Antarctobacter heliothermus: one gene and its partner. The protein of the gene in region 2 interacts with the protein of the main gene of each other region in a pairwise test. Links are inferred from orthologs where the notes say so. Each region holds a gene or a part of one and is shown on either strand. Other genes may lie near its edges.

The links. The genes of interacting proteins can lie anywhere in the genome.
Region 1: the proteins of leuS (region 2) and ligA interact in binary tests that used the Escherichia coli proteins (3 or more experiments, as listed by UniProt). The link is inferred for Antarctobacter heliothermus from one-to-one orthologs.

What each region holds. Positions count from the first base shown.
Region 1 is NZ_CP022540.1:3,375,076-3,380,619, forward strand. Bases 2,549-5,544 are described here. They hold ligA (NAD-dependent DNA ligase LigA), read left to right. Parts: upstream 2,549-2,912; coding sequence 2,913-5,177; downstream 5,178-5,544. Other genes in these bases: ctrA (response regulator transcription factor CtrA), read left to right, coding at 2,549-2,850; recG (ATP-dependent DNA helicase RecG), read left to right, coding at 5,174-5,544. In the rest of the region: ANTHELSMS3_RS16205 (beta-ketoacyl-[acyl-carrier-protein] synthase family protein), read left to right, coding at 1-353; tRNA 2-thiouridine(34) synthase MnmA, read right to left, coding at 495-1,637; CtrA inhibitor SciP, read left to right, coding at 1,761-2,039; more of ctrA, read left to right, coding at 2,134-2,548. UniProt on the Escherichia coli protein: DNA ligase that catalyzes the formation of phosphodiester linkages between 5'-phosphoryl and 3'-hydroxyl groups in double-stranded DNA using NAD as a coenzyme and as the energy source for the reaction.
Region 2 is NZ_CP022540.1:85,018-93,343, forward strand. What follows is about bases 2,359-5,588. They hold leuS (leucine--tRNA ligase), read right to left. Parts: upstream 5,283-5,588; coding sequence 2,559-5,282; downstream 2,359-2,558. Other genes in these bases: lptE (LPS assembly lipoprotein LptE), read right to left, coding at 2,359-2,545; ANTHELSMS3_RS00510 (glycosyltransferase), read left to right, coding at 5,570-5,588. Also shown: ANTHELSMS3_RS00485 (HlyD family type I secretion periplasmic adaptor subunit), read left to right, coding at 1-629; ANTHELSMS3_RS26585 (hypothetical protein), read left to right, coding at 796-966; holA (DNA polymerase III subunit delta), read right to left, coding at 1,062-2,087; more of lptE, read right to left, coding at 2,084-2,358; more of ANTHELSMS3_RS00510, read left to right, coding at 5,589-6,829; ANTHELSMS3_RS00515 (DUF3576 domain-containing protein), read right to left, coding at 6,912-7,424; ANTHELSMS3_RS00520 (porin), read left to right, coding at 7,715-8,326.

The DNA.
Region 1 (5,544 bases), 3.3 Mb from region 2 along the record:
CGCGGGTGGGGTACATCAACGCGCATGGCACCGGGACGGCCGCCAATGACAAGACCGAGTGCGCCGCTGTGGCGGATGTGTTCGGCACCCATGCGGACGATCTGATGATCTCATCGACCAAGTCGATGCACGGCCATCTGATCGGTGGCACGGGAGCTGTGGAGTTGCTGGCCTGCCTGATGGCGTTGAAGGACGGGGTGATTGCCCCCACCATCGGCTATGAGGAACCGGATCCGGAATGCGCGCTGGACGTGGTGCCGAATGTGGCGCGTGAGGCAGATGTGGATGTGGTGTTGTCGAACGCCTTTGCCTTTGGCGGGTTGAACGCGGTGCTGGTGCTGGGGCGCGCCTGATCTTTCGGTGATCCAATTGTGCGCCTAGCGGCGCGCTGAATGCCTCGACGGGGGCCTTTGGCCACCGTCTCGGAGGCGGGGCGCTGCCCCGTCGCTACGCTCCCCCGGAGTATTTTTACAAAGAAGAAGCCCGGGGTGCGCTTAGTACCCGCGCCAGATCCAGCCGCCGCCAAAGATGCGTGAGCTTTCTGGCGCGTAGAAGACGCAGGCCTGACCTGGGCTGACACCTTCTTCTGCCACCACCAGTTCGACCTCGGCCTCTGTGTCCGAGATCGGGCGCACGATGGCCTCACGCGGGGGGCGGGTGGAGCGGACCCTGACGTTCAGGTGCCATTCCTCTTGCGAAGTAAAGGGAACGTCGCCCAGCCAGTTGATTTCCCGCACAGGAACCGTGCGGGTGGCCAGCAGATCCTTGGGGCCGACGATGACGCGGCGCGTGTCCACATCCAGTTTCACTACATAGAGTGGGTCGGCCAGCCCGCCGATGCCAAGGCCGCGACGTTGGCCAATGGTGTAGTGGATTACGCCGTTGTGTTCCCCCAGAACGCGCCCGTCCACATGCACGATCTCGCCCGGTTCGGCCGACCCGGGGCGCAGTTTTTCGATTACAGCGGCATAATTGCCGTCAGGAACAAAGCAGATGTCCTGACTGTCGGGCTTCATCGCCACGCTGAGCCCGTATTTCGCCGCCAGTGCGCGGGTGTCATCCTTTGACGGCAAGTGGCCTAGCGGAAAGCGCAGGAAGTCCAGTTGCTGCGGCGTGGTGGAGAACAGGAAATAGCTTTGGTCGCGCGAGGCGTCGGCAGCGGAATGCAGTTCAGCGCCCTGTGCGCCATTCATGCGCTGGATGTAGTGGCCGGTGGCCATGCAGTCGGCCTCGAGATCCTTGGCGGTCTCAAGAAGATCTTTGAATTTTACACGTTCATTGCACCGGATGCAGGGCACCGGCGTGGCGCCGCCCAGATAGCTGTCGGCGAATTCGTCGATCACCGCCTCACGGAAGATGTTCTCATAGTCGAGGACGTAGTGCGGAAACCCCATGTCTTCGGCCACGCGGCGGGCATCGTGAATATCGATGCCGGCGCAGCACGCGCCCTTTTTTGCCAGCGCTGCACCGTGATCGTAGAGTTGCAGGGTTACGCCGACGACGTCATAGCCTTCTTCTTTCAGCATTGCGGCCACCACGGAACTGTCAACGCCGCCGGACATGGCGACGACGACGCGGGTTTCGGACGGCGGCTTGGGCAGACCCAGCGAGTTCAGCGGGCGCGTGTCGAGGGGCATGACGACTCTCCTTGGAATGCGCTGAATATAGGAAAATACGAAATACTCTCAAGGGGTGCATTTCAGTGGTCGTTAAGTGCCGCGTGTCTTTATGGCCGCCACCTAAGTGTTGGAGTGCGAAATATGTTCCTCAAGAAGATCGAAGGTCCGCGTGCAGTCAGGTTGCCGGATGGCAGCACCATGACACGCGCCGATTTGCCTCCGAAGGAAACCCGGCGATGGGTCGCGTCACGCAAGGCGGCGGTGGTCAGGGCCGTCACCTTCGGGTTGCTGACCCATGATCAGGCCAAAGATCGTTACAGTCTTAGCGATGAAGAGTTGCTGGAATGGGTTCAGGCGGCAACTCGGCACGGCGAAGATGCGCTCAAGGTCACGCGCGTTCAAAAATATCGTCAACCTTGAGTTGAATTGCTTCTTCGAACAGGTATGGTAAGGGGGCGTTAACCTTTTTCGCTCAGGTTGTATCTCAACCGAAGTCATTGCCCGGAGACTGTATATGCGTATCCTGTTGGTTGAAGACGATCCGACCACGTCAAAAAGCATCGAATTGATGCTGAGCCACGCCAATCTCAACGTCTATTCCACGGATATGGGCGAAGAAGGGATCGATCTGGCCAAGCTCTATGACTACGATCTGATCCTGCTGGATCTGAACCTGCCGGATATGAACGGGCATGAGGTGCTGCGCCAGTTGCGGGTGGCAAGGATCGACACGCCGATCCTGATCCTGACAGGCGAGGACGACACCCAGTCCAAGATCAAGGGCTTTGGCTTTGGCGCCGATGACTACATGACCAAGCCGTTCCACCGCGACGAACTGGTGGCGCGCATTCATGCGATCATCCGGAGGTCGAAAGGGCATTCGCAGTCGATCATCCGAACGGGCAAGATTTCGGTCAACCTGGACGCGAAGACAGTCGAAGTGGCTGGCAAGTCGGTGCATCTGACCGGCAAGGAATACCAGATGCTTGAACTGCTGTCGCTGCGCAAGGGCACCACGCTGACCAAGGAGATGTTCCTCAATCACCTGTACGGCGGCATGGATGAGCCGGAACTGAAGATCATCGACGTCTTTATCTGCAAGTTGCGGAAAAAGCTGTCAGAGGCGACCGGCGACGACAACTATATCGAGACGGTCTGGGGCCGTGGCTATGTCCTGCGTGATCCCGAACCCAGCCAGGAAGAAACGAAGGCGATTGCAGCAACCGGCTGAGCGCTGGACCTCATCCCGACGTACGCCTATCACTCAGTCAGGTGAAAACGCGGGGCGCGGGGATGGGCAAGACACCGTTCTATGAAACAGAGGTCGCAGAGTTGACCGAGGCAGAGGCGCAAGCAGAACTTGCGTCTCTTTCGCGTGTTTTGGCTGAGGCAAACGAGGCCTATCACGCCGAAGACACGCCCGAGATTTCGGATGCCGAATATGACAGGCTAAGGCGGCGCAACGGCGCCATCGAGGCGCGTTTTCCGTCCTTGAAACGCGACGACAGCCCGACCGAACAGGTTGGTGCAACCCCGGCCGAAGGTTTTTCCAAGGTTCGACACAGCGTCCGAATGCTGTCCTTGTCCAATGCGTTCGAAGACGGGGACATTGCCGATTTTGACCTGTCGATTCGCAGATACCTTGGGCTGGGCGAGGGCGCTCGGCTTGCCTACACAGCGGAACCCAAGATCGACGGTCTGTCGCTGGCGCTGCGCTATGAAAAAGGCGCGTTGATCCAGGCAGCTACACGCGGCGATGGGTCCGTGGGCGAGAATGTTACCGCAAATGCCCGCACAATAGACGACATCCCTCAAGTCCTGACCGGCGCGCCGGATGTGCTGGAGGTGCGCGGCGAGGTCTACATGAGCCATGCGGATTTCGAGGCACTGAACCAGCGCCAGACGGAACGGGGCGGCAAGAGTTTTGCCAATCCACGCAACGCTGCGGCCGGATCGTTGCGTCAGCTGGATGCCGAGATCACGCGCAGCAGGCCTTTGAAATTTTTTGCCTATTCCTGGGGTGAGCTGTCGGCGCCATTGGCCGAGACCCAGATCGGCGCGATTGAGCGGTTAGCCCAGCTTGGGTTTCAGACCAACCCGCTGACGCAACTGTGCGACGGCCCCGAGGACATGCTGGTCCACTATGCACGGATCGAGGAACAGCGCGCGACGCTGGGCTACGACATCGACGGGGTGGTCTACAAGGTCAACGAGCTGGACCTGCAAGGGCGACTTGGGTTTCGGTCGACCACGCCACGTTGGGCGATTGCGCATAAATTTCCGGCGGAACTGGCCTGGACGAGGCTGGAGGCGATCGACATTCAGGTCGGGCGCACCGGCGCGCTTAGCCCGGTGGCGCGCCTGACGCCGGTCACGGTTGGCGGTGTCGTCGTGTCGAACGCGACGCTGCACAATGAGGACTACATTGCGGGACGCGACAGCCAGGGTCGGGTGATCCGTGGCGGCAAGGACATCCGTGTTGGCGATTGGGTGCAAGTCTACCGCGCCGGGGATGTGATTCCCAAAGTGGCCGATGTCGATCTGACGAAACGCCCCGAGGGCGCGCAACCTTTTGCGTTCCCGACCACCTGCCCGGAGTGTGGGTCCGACGCCATCCGCGAAGAGGGCGATGCCATTCGTCGCTGCACTGGTGGGTTGATCTGCCCGGCACAGGCGGTTGAAAAGCTGAAACATTTCGTTTCACGCGGGGCCTTTGATATTGAGGGTCTCGGCGCGAAACAGATTGAGATGTTTCATGGCGACGACAGTCTTGCCATCCACGAACCTGCAGACATCTTCACACTGGAGGATCGCGACTCCCACACCTTGGCCCGGTTGAAAAACCGCGATGGATGGGGCGACAAATCGGCCTCTAACCTGTTTGCGGCCATTCAGACGCGGCGGCATATCGCGTTGGAACGCCTGATCTTTGCCCTCGGCATTCGCCACGTCGGCGAGGCGGCTGCGCGCGATCTAGCCTTGCATTTCGGCAGTTGGGAGGCGCTGGCAAACACCGTTGACGCCGCCCGTGCCGCGATCCTTGCGCATCGTGCCGCCGATGAGGCAGAGCGGGCAGAACGCGCGACAGCCGCAGAAGAAAGCCGCCGCGCCCGGATCAAGGAAACCCGCGACGCTGTTGTCGCCGACATGGACGTGCCACAAGCCGCGATGGACAACTGGGCGGATTTGACCGGCATCGACGGAATCGGCTCTGTCCTTGTGCAATCCCTGTCCGACGCGCTGGCCAACCCACAAGAACGTGCCTCGATCGACCGGCTGGTCGCACATCTGGAAATCCAGCCGCCTGAGCGCCCTGCAAGCGAAGGGTCTCCCGTCGCGGGCAAGACCGTCGTCTTTACTGGCTCACTGGAGCGGATGACACGGGCCGAGGCCAAGGCGCGGGCGGAATCTCTGGGCGCCAAGGTCTCTGGCTCGGTCTCGAAAAAGACTGACATCGTGGTGGCCGGTCCCGGAGCGGGCAGCAAGGAACAAAAAGCGCGGGATCTTGGCCTGACAGTCCTTGATGAGGATGGCTGGCTGGAGTTGATCGGCGCATGAGCGGTCGGCCTGAGACGCTTTGGCCGTTGTTTGCCGATCTGACCGGGCTGGACGGAATCGGCCCCAAGACCGCGCAGGCGCTGGACGCGGCAGGGATCGAAACGCCGCGCGACCTGCTGATGACGCTGCCCTATTCGGGCATCGACCGGGCCCTGCGCGACAGTGTGCTGGACGTCGATCTGCCCGGCGTCGCCACTGTCGAGGTGACGATTGGCCATCACCGTGCGGCGGCCCGTAAGGGTGGAGCCTACCGGGTTGAGGTGGATGATGCGCGCACCCGGTTTCAGGTGGTCTTTTTCCGCGGCCACGGCGATTACATCCAACGCATGTTGCCGACCGGGCAGCGGCGCATCCTGTCCGGCCGGGT
Region 2 (8,326 bases):
TCAAGGCGCAAAAAGCACAGGCAGAGGGCAAGATCACCGAGATCGACATCCAGATCCTCAGCCTTGAGACTCGTCGCCGAGAAGAGGCCATCACCACACTGCGTGATCTTCAGTTTCAGGAACGCGAGCTGGCCGAGCAACGCCGGGCCATCAAAGAACGGCTGAGCCGGATGGTCATCACCGCGCCCGTCGGTGGCATCATCTACGGACTGACGATCTTTACCCCGCGCTCTGTCATCCGGCCCGCCGATCCGGTGCTCTATATCGTGCCGCAGGACCGCCCGCTGGTGATTGCGGCGCAGGTGGAACCGATCCACATCGACAAGCTGTTTGTCGATCAGGAGGTCAGTCTGCGATTTTCCTCACTGGATCAGCGTCAAACACCGGAACTGTTCGGGTCTGTGGTGCAAATCTCTGCCGATGCCTTTGAGGATCAGAATTCTCGCGTGCGCTATTACCGTGCCGAGATCGTGCTGAACGAAGGCGAGATAGACCGTCTGCCAGAAGGTGCCGCGCTGATCCCCGGCATGCCGGTTGAAACGTTCATCCGCACCGATGATCGCACTCCGCTGGGTTATCTGGTGAAACCGTTCATGGACTATTTCGCCAAGGCTTTTCGAGAGAGTTGAGCAAACAAGTGGGGGCTGCATCTGTCCCCATCCACCTTGAAATAGAGTCTGCGCCAACACTGAAGGAGCAGACTCGTACGAAAGAACCGTTCCACCGAGGCTAAAGTCATCGGGATGATCAATCAGCAAGATGCCCGCATGCCGACAGCCGAGGTGCGCCGCGGGCATGGGCCGAAGCACGGCGCCGTTCTACGAATTCAAGTCCAAGTATGGCGGCCAGAAAGTGTCCGAGGGGTTGAACAAGACGGTATCGCCCTCTGCGAGCACCCTGACATTGCCCAGCGGGTTGATCCTGCGGACTTCTTCGGACTGCGGTCCGACGGCCACATGGGTGTAGGGCACAGCCAGTTCCTCTAGCAGCTACAGCACGCGAAACGCACGACTCCGGACCGCGCCGTAAACGGGATACCTCACTATCAACCCTCTCAGAAATCAGCGGCGCGCCAGAAAGGCCAGCCGCACAAACGCGCGCTCCACCAGCGCCATTTGCGGTGCTTTCTGACCAGCTGAGCGCAGCGTCAGATCCGTATCCATCAACAACGTCAGCGCGCCTTCCAATCGAGAAGCCGACCAGTTCTGGGCTTGCCGCAACATCCGGTCCCGACGCGGACCAAATATCGGTGGGCGCAGCTTTCCTATGCCTTGCGCGGGTCCACCAGGGGCAGAAGCGATGGCAAAGAGCGTCCGAAAATGCCGCGTGCCCATAATCAACAACGTGACAGGCGCAACACCCTGCGCGGTCAGCCGCCGCATGACGGGGGCAATGTCGCTGGTCCGGCCCTCTGCCAGAACGTGAAAGATCTCATCCATCTGCGCCTCGACCGAAGCGGGGGCATTTAGCGTGACCTCATCCGGGGTCAGGGCCACGGGATCCTGATATTTATATAGCGCGATCTTTTCCAACGTCTGGCGAAAATCGCCCGGCGTCAGGTCACGAGACAAATGCTCTAGCGCTCCCATCGCGTCACGGTCGACACCGGTCAGTCCGGCGCGGGACAGTTCCGCTTCGATTTCCGCGCGGCCCATCGGGTCATTGTACAGCGCCGCGGCATAGGCATTTTTTGCCCCCTCAAACAGCTTGCGCAGTGAGGACCGTGCCGTCAGAGACCCGGCGGTGACGATGATCTGCGCATCGCCTTGGTGCCAGTCCGACAGCGCGGATTTGACTGCCTCAGAGACCCCGTCGGCGGCCTCTTCGACCAGCACGGCACGCGGACCGGGGAAAAAGCCGGTGGCCTTGACCGCATCCATCAGTTGCGCCGGATCGCGCCGCAGATCCCCGCCGTTCATCCGGGTCAGGCGCATTTCGGCCTCTCCCTCCGGACCGGTGATGGCGGAAATCACCTCTTGCCGCTTCATCGCGACGCGCATCACGTCTTCGCCGTAGATCAGCAGCCCGGCGATGGCAGGGTAAGGTTTGCGAAAAAACCCATTCGCGTCACGCGGCGACAGTTTCATGTGTCAGAGATATCGGACAGCAGAAGATCATCAATGACCTGATCGGCCAGTAGAACCATCAGCCGTTCCGAGGCATCGGTTTCCGCGGCGCGGGTGGCAACAGTCGAGCCAGTGGTGGAATAGCCGGTAAAGGCGTTTGTCCGCCCTTCAAACAGCGTCGCCCCGGTTGCGGTATCGACAAGGCTGAAAAACGCGCGCCCAATAAGACGATAACGCGTGGTGTTGCCCGCCGAAGTCGAACCGATGTCCTGATCGTCCGTCTGGATGCGAAGGGTCAAACTGTAGGGTGCGCCCGGCGCAGCGCGCCCCATCCGCTCTTCAAACCGGCGGTTGAAGTGATAGGCGTTCTCATTGCCCGGCTTCGGCAAGAGAACCGCGTTTTGTAGCGCGGTGCCGCCGCCCTGCGGTCCGTAAACCGGGGTAAACCCGCAAGCGGCAAGCGCCAGCGGGCTAAACAAGAGCGTTCTACGATTACACCACGACATTCACGATCCGCCCCGGAACCACGATCAGCTTTTTCGGCTGGGCCCCGTCAAGAACCCGCACCACAGCTTCGTGCGCCAGCGCCAGCTTTTCAACCTCTTCCTTGGGCATGTCGCGCGGCACCGTGATCTCACCCCGGCGTTTGCCGTTGACTTGGATCGGCAGCGTCACGGTGTCATCGACCAGCATCGTCTCGTCCGCCTTGGGCCAATGTGCGTTGGCGATCAGACCCTCACCGCCCAGCAGTTGCCAGATTTCCTCGGACAGGTGCGGGGTCATGGGGGCCATCAGATGGGCCAGCGTTTTCGCGGCAAAGGTTTTGGTGTCCTTGCCCGCGCGCGATTTCGACAGCGCGTTGGTAAAGGCATAGAGCCGCGCAATGGCTGCGTTGAAGCCAAAGGATTCGACGCCCATGGTGACGTCGTGGATGGCTTTGTGCGTCTCCTTCAGAAGCGCGGCATCTTCCTTGGTTTCGGGCGCATCCGAGGCGGCGATTTCCGCCGCGATCCGGTAGACGCGCGACAGGTGCCTATACGCGGCCTCGGCCCCGGACGCCGTCCATTCGACGTCGCGTTCCGGTGGCGAGTCGGACAGCACGAACCAACGCGCGGTGTCAGCGCCATAGGTGGCGATGATGGCCTGCGGATCGACGACGTTGTTCTTGGACTTGGACATCTTGGCGGAGGGGACAATACGGATGAAACGGCCTTGTTCATCCTCCTTCAGCCAAAAGTCATTGAGCTGGATCGCATCTCCATCAGAAACCCCTGCTTTTTCAGCAAGCGTCCGGAGAACCGCCCGCTTCTCTTTTGGTACTACCGGATCGGTGAACTCGATAACGTCTTCGGGATAAAGATACTTTTGACGAACAATCGGCAGTGACTTTTTATATTCCTCAAACTCTTTGTCAGCCTCGGGGCCGCTTCCTTCGACACCCTGCGCACTCACATCGACCATTTCATAAATCGCGTGCGTGACCATGCCCTGCGTGAAGAGCGCATTGAACGGTTCCTTGGCGCTGTCCGGCAGGTGGCCGGTCTTGATCATCGCGCGGGCGAAAAAGCGCGAATACAGCAGGTGCAGGATCGCGTGTTCGATGCCGCCGATGTACTGGTCGACGTTCATCCAATAGGCGGCCTCGTCGAGGTCAGTCGGGGTCTTGGCATGGGGCGCGGTGAAGCGAGCATAATACCATGACGAATCGACAAAGGTGTCCATCGTGTCGGTTTCGCGCTTGGCGGGTTTGCCACAAGACGGGCAGGCACAATCGCGCCACGTCGGGTGACGGTCCAGCGGGTTGCCCGGCGTGTCGAAGCTGACATCATAAGGCAGTTCGACCGGCAGGTTTTCCTTTTTCTCCGGCACCACACCGCAGGTGTCGCAATGCACGACCGGAATCGGGCACCCCCAGTAGCGCTGGCGGCTGAGGCCCCAATCACGCAGGCGGAACTTTTCGACACCTTTGCCAAGCTCCTTGGCCTCCATCCAATCGATGGTGGCGTCGACCGCCTCCTGCCCCGTCGCCTCGTCGAGGCCCGCGAAATGGTCGATCCACTTCACCTTTTCGGTCTTGGGCGGGACAAAGGCGGCGTCCTTGACCGGCTGCGGATCGTCCAGCGCCACGAAGGTGTCGATCACCGGCAGGTCATACTTGCGGCAGAAATCGAGGTCGCGCTGGTCATGTGCCGGGCAAGCAAAGATCGCGCCGGTGCCGTAGTCCATGAGGATGAAGTTGGCGACCCAGACCGGGATCTCCCACGACGGGTCCAGCGGGTGCTTCACGGTCAGCCCGGTGTCGAAGCCCAGCTTTTCTGCCTTCTCCAACGCCTCTTCCGTGGTGCCGCCCTTGCGCATTTCGGACACGGCGGCGGCCAGTTCAGGATTGTCCTTTTCCAACTTTTTCACCAGCGGATGGTCCGGCGAGACCCCAAGGAAAGACGCCCCCATCAGTGTGTCAGGACGGGTGGTATAGACATCAATCTTTTCAATGCCATGCACAGGATTGCTTAGATCCCACGCGAACTCCAGACCGCGCGAACGACCGATCCAGTTGGCCTGCATCAGCTTGACCTTTGCCGGCCAATCCTCAAGCTCATCAATGGCGTCCAGCAATTCGCCCGCCATGTCGGAAATCTTGAAAAACCACTGCGTCAACTCGCGCCGCTCGACCTCGGCACCAGAGCGCCAGCCTTTGCCATCGACCACCTGTTCGTTCGCCAGAACGGTCATGTCGACCGGGTCCCAGTTCACGATCGCGTTCTTGCGATAGACCAGACCCTGTTCGAGAAAATCGATGAACAGCGCCTGCTGCTGGCCGTAGTATTCCGGATCGCAGGTGGCGAACTTTCGCGTCCAATCAAGACCAAAGCCCAACGGTTTCATCTGCTCGACCATCGTGTCGATGTTGTTGTAGGTCCAGTCCTTGGGATGACCGTTCGACGCCATCGCGGCGTTTTCCGCAGGCATCCCGAATGCGTCAAAACCCATCGGGTGCAGCACGTTGTGCCCGGTCGACAGCTTGTACCGCGCGATCACGTCGCCCATCGTGTAGTTGCGCACATGGCCGATGTGGATCCGCCCCGAAGGATAGGGAAACATTTCCAGCACATAATACTTGGGCTTGTCGCCAGTCCGGCGCGCCTTAAAGGTCTCGGCCTCGTCCCAGGCCTTCTGCCATTTCGGCTCGATCGTAGCGGGTTCGTAACGCGACATGGGATGTCCTCCGGCGGGCAATTCTTCGGGCGGGTGATAGGGCGCGCGGAACGGATCGTCCAGAGGCTCAACAGATTCGAGGGGGCCGCCCGACGATTGCCCCGCACATCACTCCCGGCTTCTTTTGTCCTAAAATATCCCGGGGGAGGCGACCGAAGGGAGCCGGGGGCAGCGCCCCCTGCCCGCCAATAGACGTGCGCACAACCGATTCCCTTTTGCCCCGCACCGTTTATACTGGCCCCGAGGCACACCAAAAATAAGGGCGGCACAGCCCAAGGGACGCGCAGATGAAGATCCTCCTGATTCACCAGAATTTCCCTGGTCAATACAAACACCTTGCCCCGGCACTGGCCGCGCGGGGCCATCAGGTTGTCGCGCTCACTTGCAAGATCAAGGAACCGCAGACATGGCAGGGCGTGCGCATCGCCCCCTATGAGGTCAAGGGAGCATCGACCAAGGGCATCCACCCGTGGCTGGCGGATTTCGAAACCAAGCTCCTGCGCGCCACTTCCTGTTATCGCGGCGCGATTGCGCTGAAGGAGCAGGGGTTTGAACCGGATGTGATCTGCGCTCACCACGGCTGGGGCGAAAGCATGTTTCTCAAGGACGTCTGGCCGACCGCACGGCTGGGTCTGTATTGTGAATTGTATCATCTGACCACCGACACCTTCATCAACTTCGACCCCGAGTTTCCGTCAAAAAACCCCGCGGCCGACACGTTGCGAATTCGGATGAAGAACCTCAACAACCGGATGCACGAAGAGATCATGGACGCTGGTATCTCTCCGACACGGTTTCAGGCATCGACCTTTCCCGACCGCTGGCAGGACCGTCTGACCGTGGCCCATGACGGCATCGACACCGACATGGTCCGTCCCGATCCAATGGCGCGATTGCAGATCGACGATAAATTGACCCTGACACGCGACGATGAGGTCATCACCTTCATCAACCGCAATCTGGAACCTTATCGCGGTTATCACGTCTTCATGCGCGCCTTGCCCGATCTGCTGCGGCGGCGTCCGAAGGCGCATGTTGTCGTGTTGGGCGGCGATGGAACGTCTTACGGGTCGAAACCGCCCAAGGGGCAAACGTGGAAACAGATCTTTATTGATGAGGTGCGCGGGCAAATCCCCACGCCGCACTGGAATCGGGTCCATTTTCTGGGTCGGGTGCCCTACGACAGGTTTCTAGCGATGATGCAGGTCAGCCGGGTCCATGTCTATCTGACCTACCCGTTTGTGCTGTCGTGGTCGCTGCTTGAGGCAATGAGCGCCGGGGCCGCGATTGTCGCCAGTGATACAGCGCCGGTGCGCGAGGTCATGACAGAGGATGAAACTGGCTGGATGGTGGATTTCTTTGACCGCCAGACACTGGTGGATCGGATAAGCGCCCTGCTGGACGATCCCGAAACGCGGACCCGTCTGGGTGCAAATGCCCGCTCGCTGGTGCGCGACAGATATGACCTGCAAAGCATCTGTTTGCCGCAGCATCTGTCCTGGGTCGAACAGCTGGGCGCATCGCCCGCCCGGCCACCGCGCGACTAAACCGTCGCCGAGCCGCAAAAAACCGCTCCCGGTGTCGGAAGCGGTTTTAGCAAAAGCCGTGTCGTCCCTTTGGGTCGCCGGTTCAGAACCTGCTGTCTTCCTTGCGCAACTGTCGCGCGCGGGTCAGAATCGCGTCCTCGATCGCGCGCACGGTCGCTGGGTCCACCGGACCGGACCGAGTGTGAAGCGCAAGGTTGAGCGACCGCGCATCCAGAGCCGGGTCGCTGATCAGAATCGTTGCGCGATAAGCCCGACCGCCACCCGGAGGTGTGCCGTATCCCGTGGTGATCACACCCGAGAACGGATCAATCGTCTCCACTGGCAGGAAATCCAGCACGTCCAGCGAGGAATTCCATAGATAGCGGTTCACCGCGCCGACGCGACCTGGATCCTCACGCTTCTTGAAGATGTCCCATATTGTGCTTTCCGGTCCTGCATCGCCCTTCTCGGCGTCCAGTTCCTTGAATATCTCTTCTGCAGAGGGCGTTTCGACGGGTTGGCGCGGTTTGCCTTTCCCACCGAAGGCGCCGCAACCCGAGGTCACAAGCATGATTGCCACCAAAGAGGTGCCAACAAGGATTCGCGACATGGTCATGACAGGCCCTCTTGTATCGAAAACATCGAAGCCCTCCATACAAGCGCACGACACTTGCGGCAAGCGCGGATCATCGGCGGGTTTTCGCCCAAAAAACGCCGCAAGACGCTGCGATAGCATACAAAGATACGGGGGGCATAAAAGCCTTGTGGCATTAACGCATCACTGGCGTCCTTGTTGCGAATGCCAATTCCCGATGGCTTGCATTGGCCACCTGCCAAAGCGCATAGAAAGCTCATCAAGGCCGGAGCATCGGTCTGGTACGTGCCTTTGAACACATGAGGGAAACAATGAAAAAGATCCTTTTGGCGACCACTGCCCTGGTCGCAACCGCCGGCTTCGCCGCGGCAGAAGTTAAGATTTCCGGCGCCGCCGAAATGGGTATCGTCGATGGCGATCACCTCGCCACCGCCGGCTTCCACACCGACGTAGGCGTCACCTTCACCCTGTCGGGCGAAGCAGACAACGGCCTGACCTTCGGCTCCGCCATCGCTCTGGAAGATGGTGGCTCGGCCAACGGTACGACCTCGATCTCGACCACCGACGGTTCGGATGACTACACCGTGTGGATCGCATACGGCGGCGCCAAGCTGTCCATGGGTGACACCGATGGTGCATTCGACTGGGCCATGAAAGAAGTTGGCATCGGCGGTTCTATCGCTGACGACCACACCACTCACGCCGGCTTCAACTTCAACAGCGGCCTCGACGGCACCTTCGACGGTCAGATCGCTCGTTTCGATTACTCCTTCGACGCGTTCTCGTTCGCGATCTCGGCTGAAATCGACGACTCCGGCACCTTTGACCCAGTTTGGGGTATCGGCTTCAAATACTCGGGTGAGCTTGCTGGCCTCGACCTCGGCGTTGGCCTTGGTTACCAGTCGGTTGACCTCGGCGTCGAC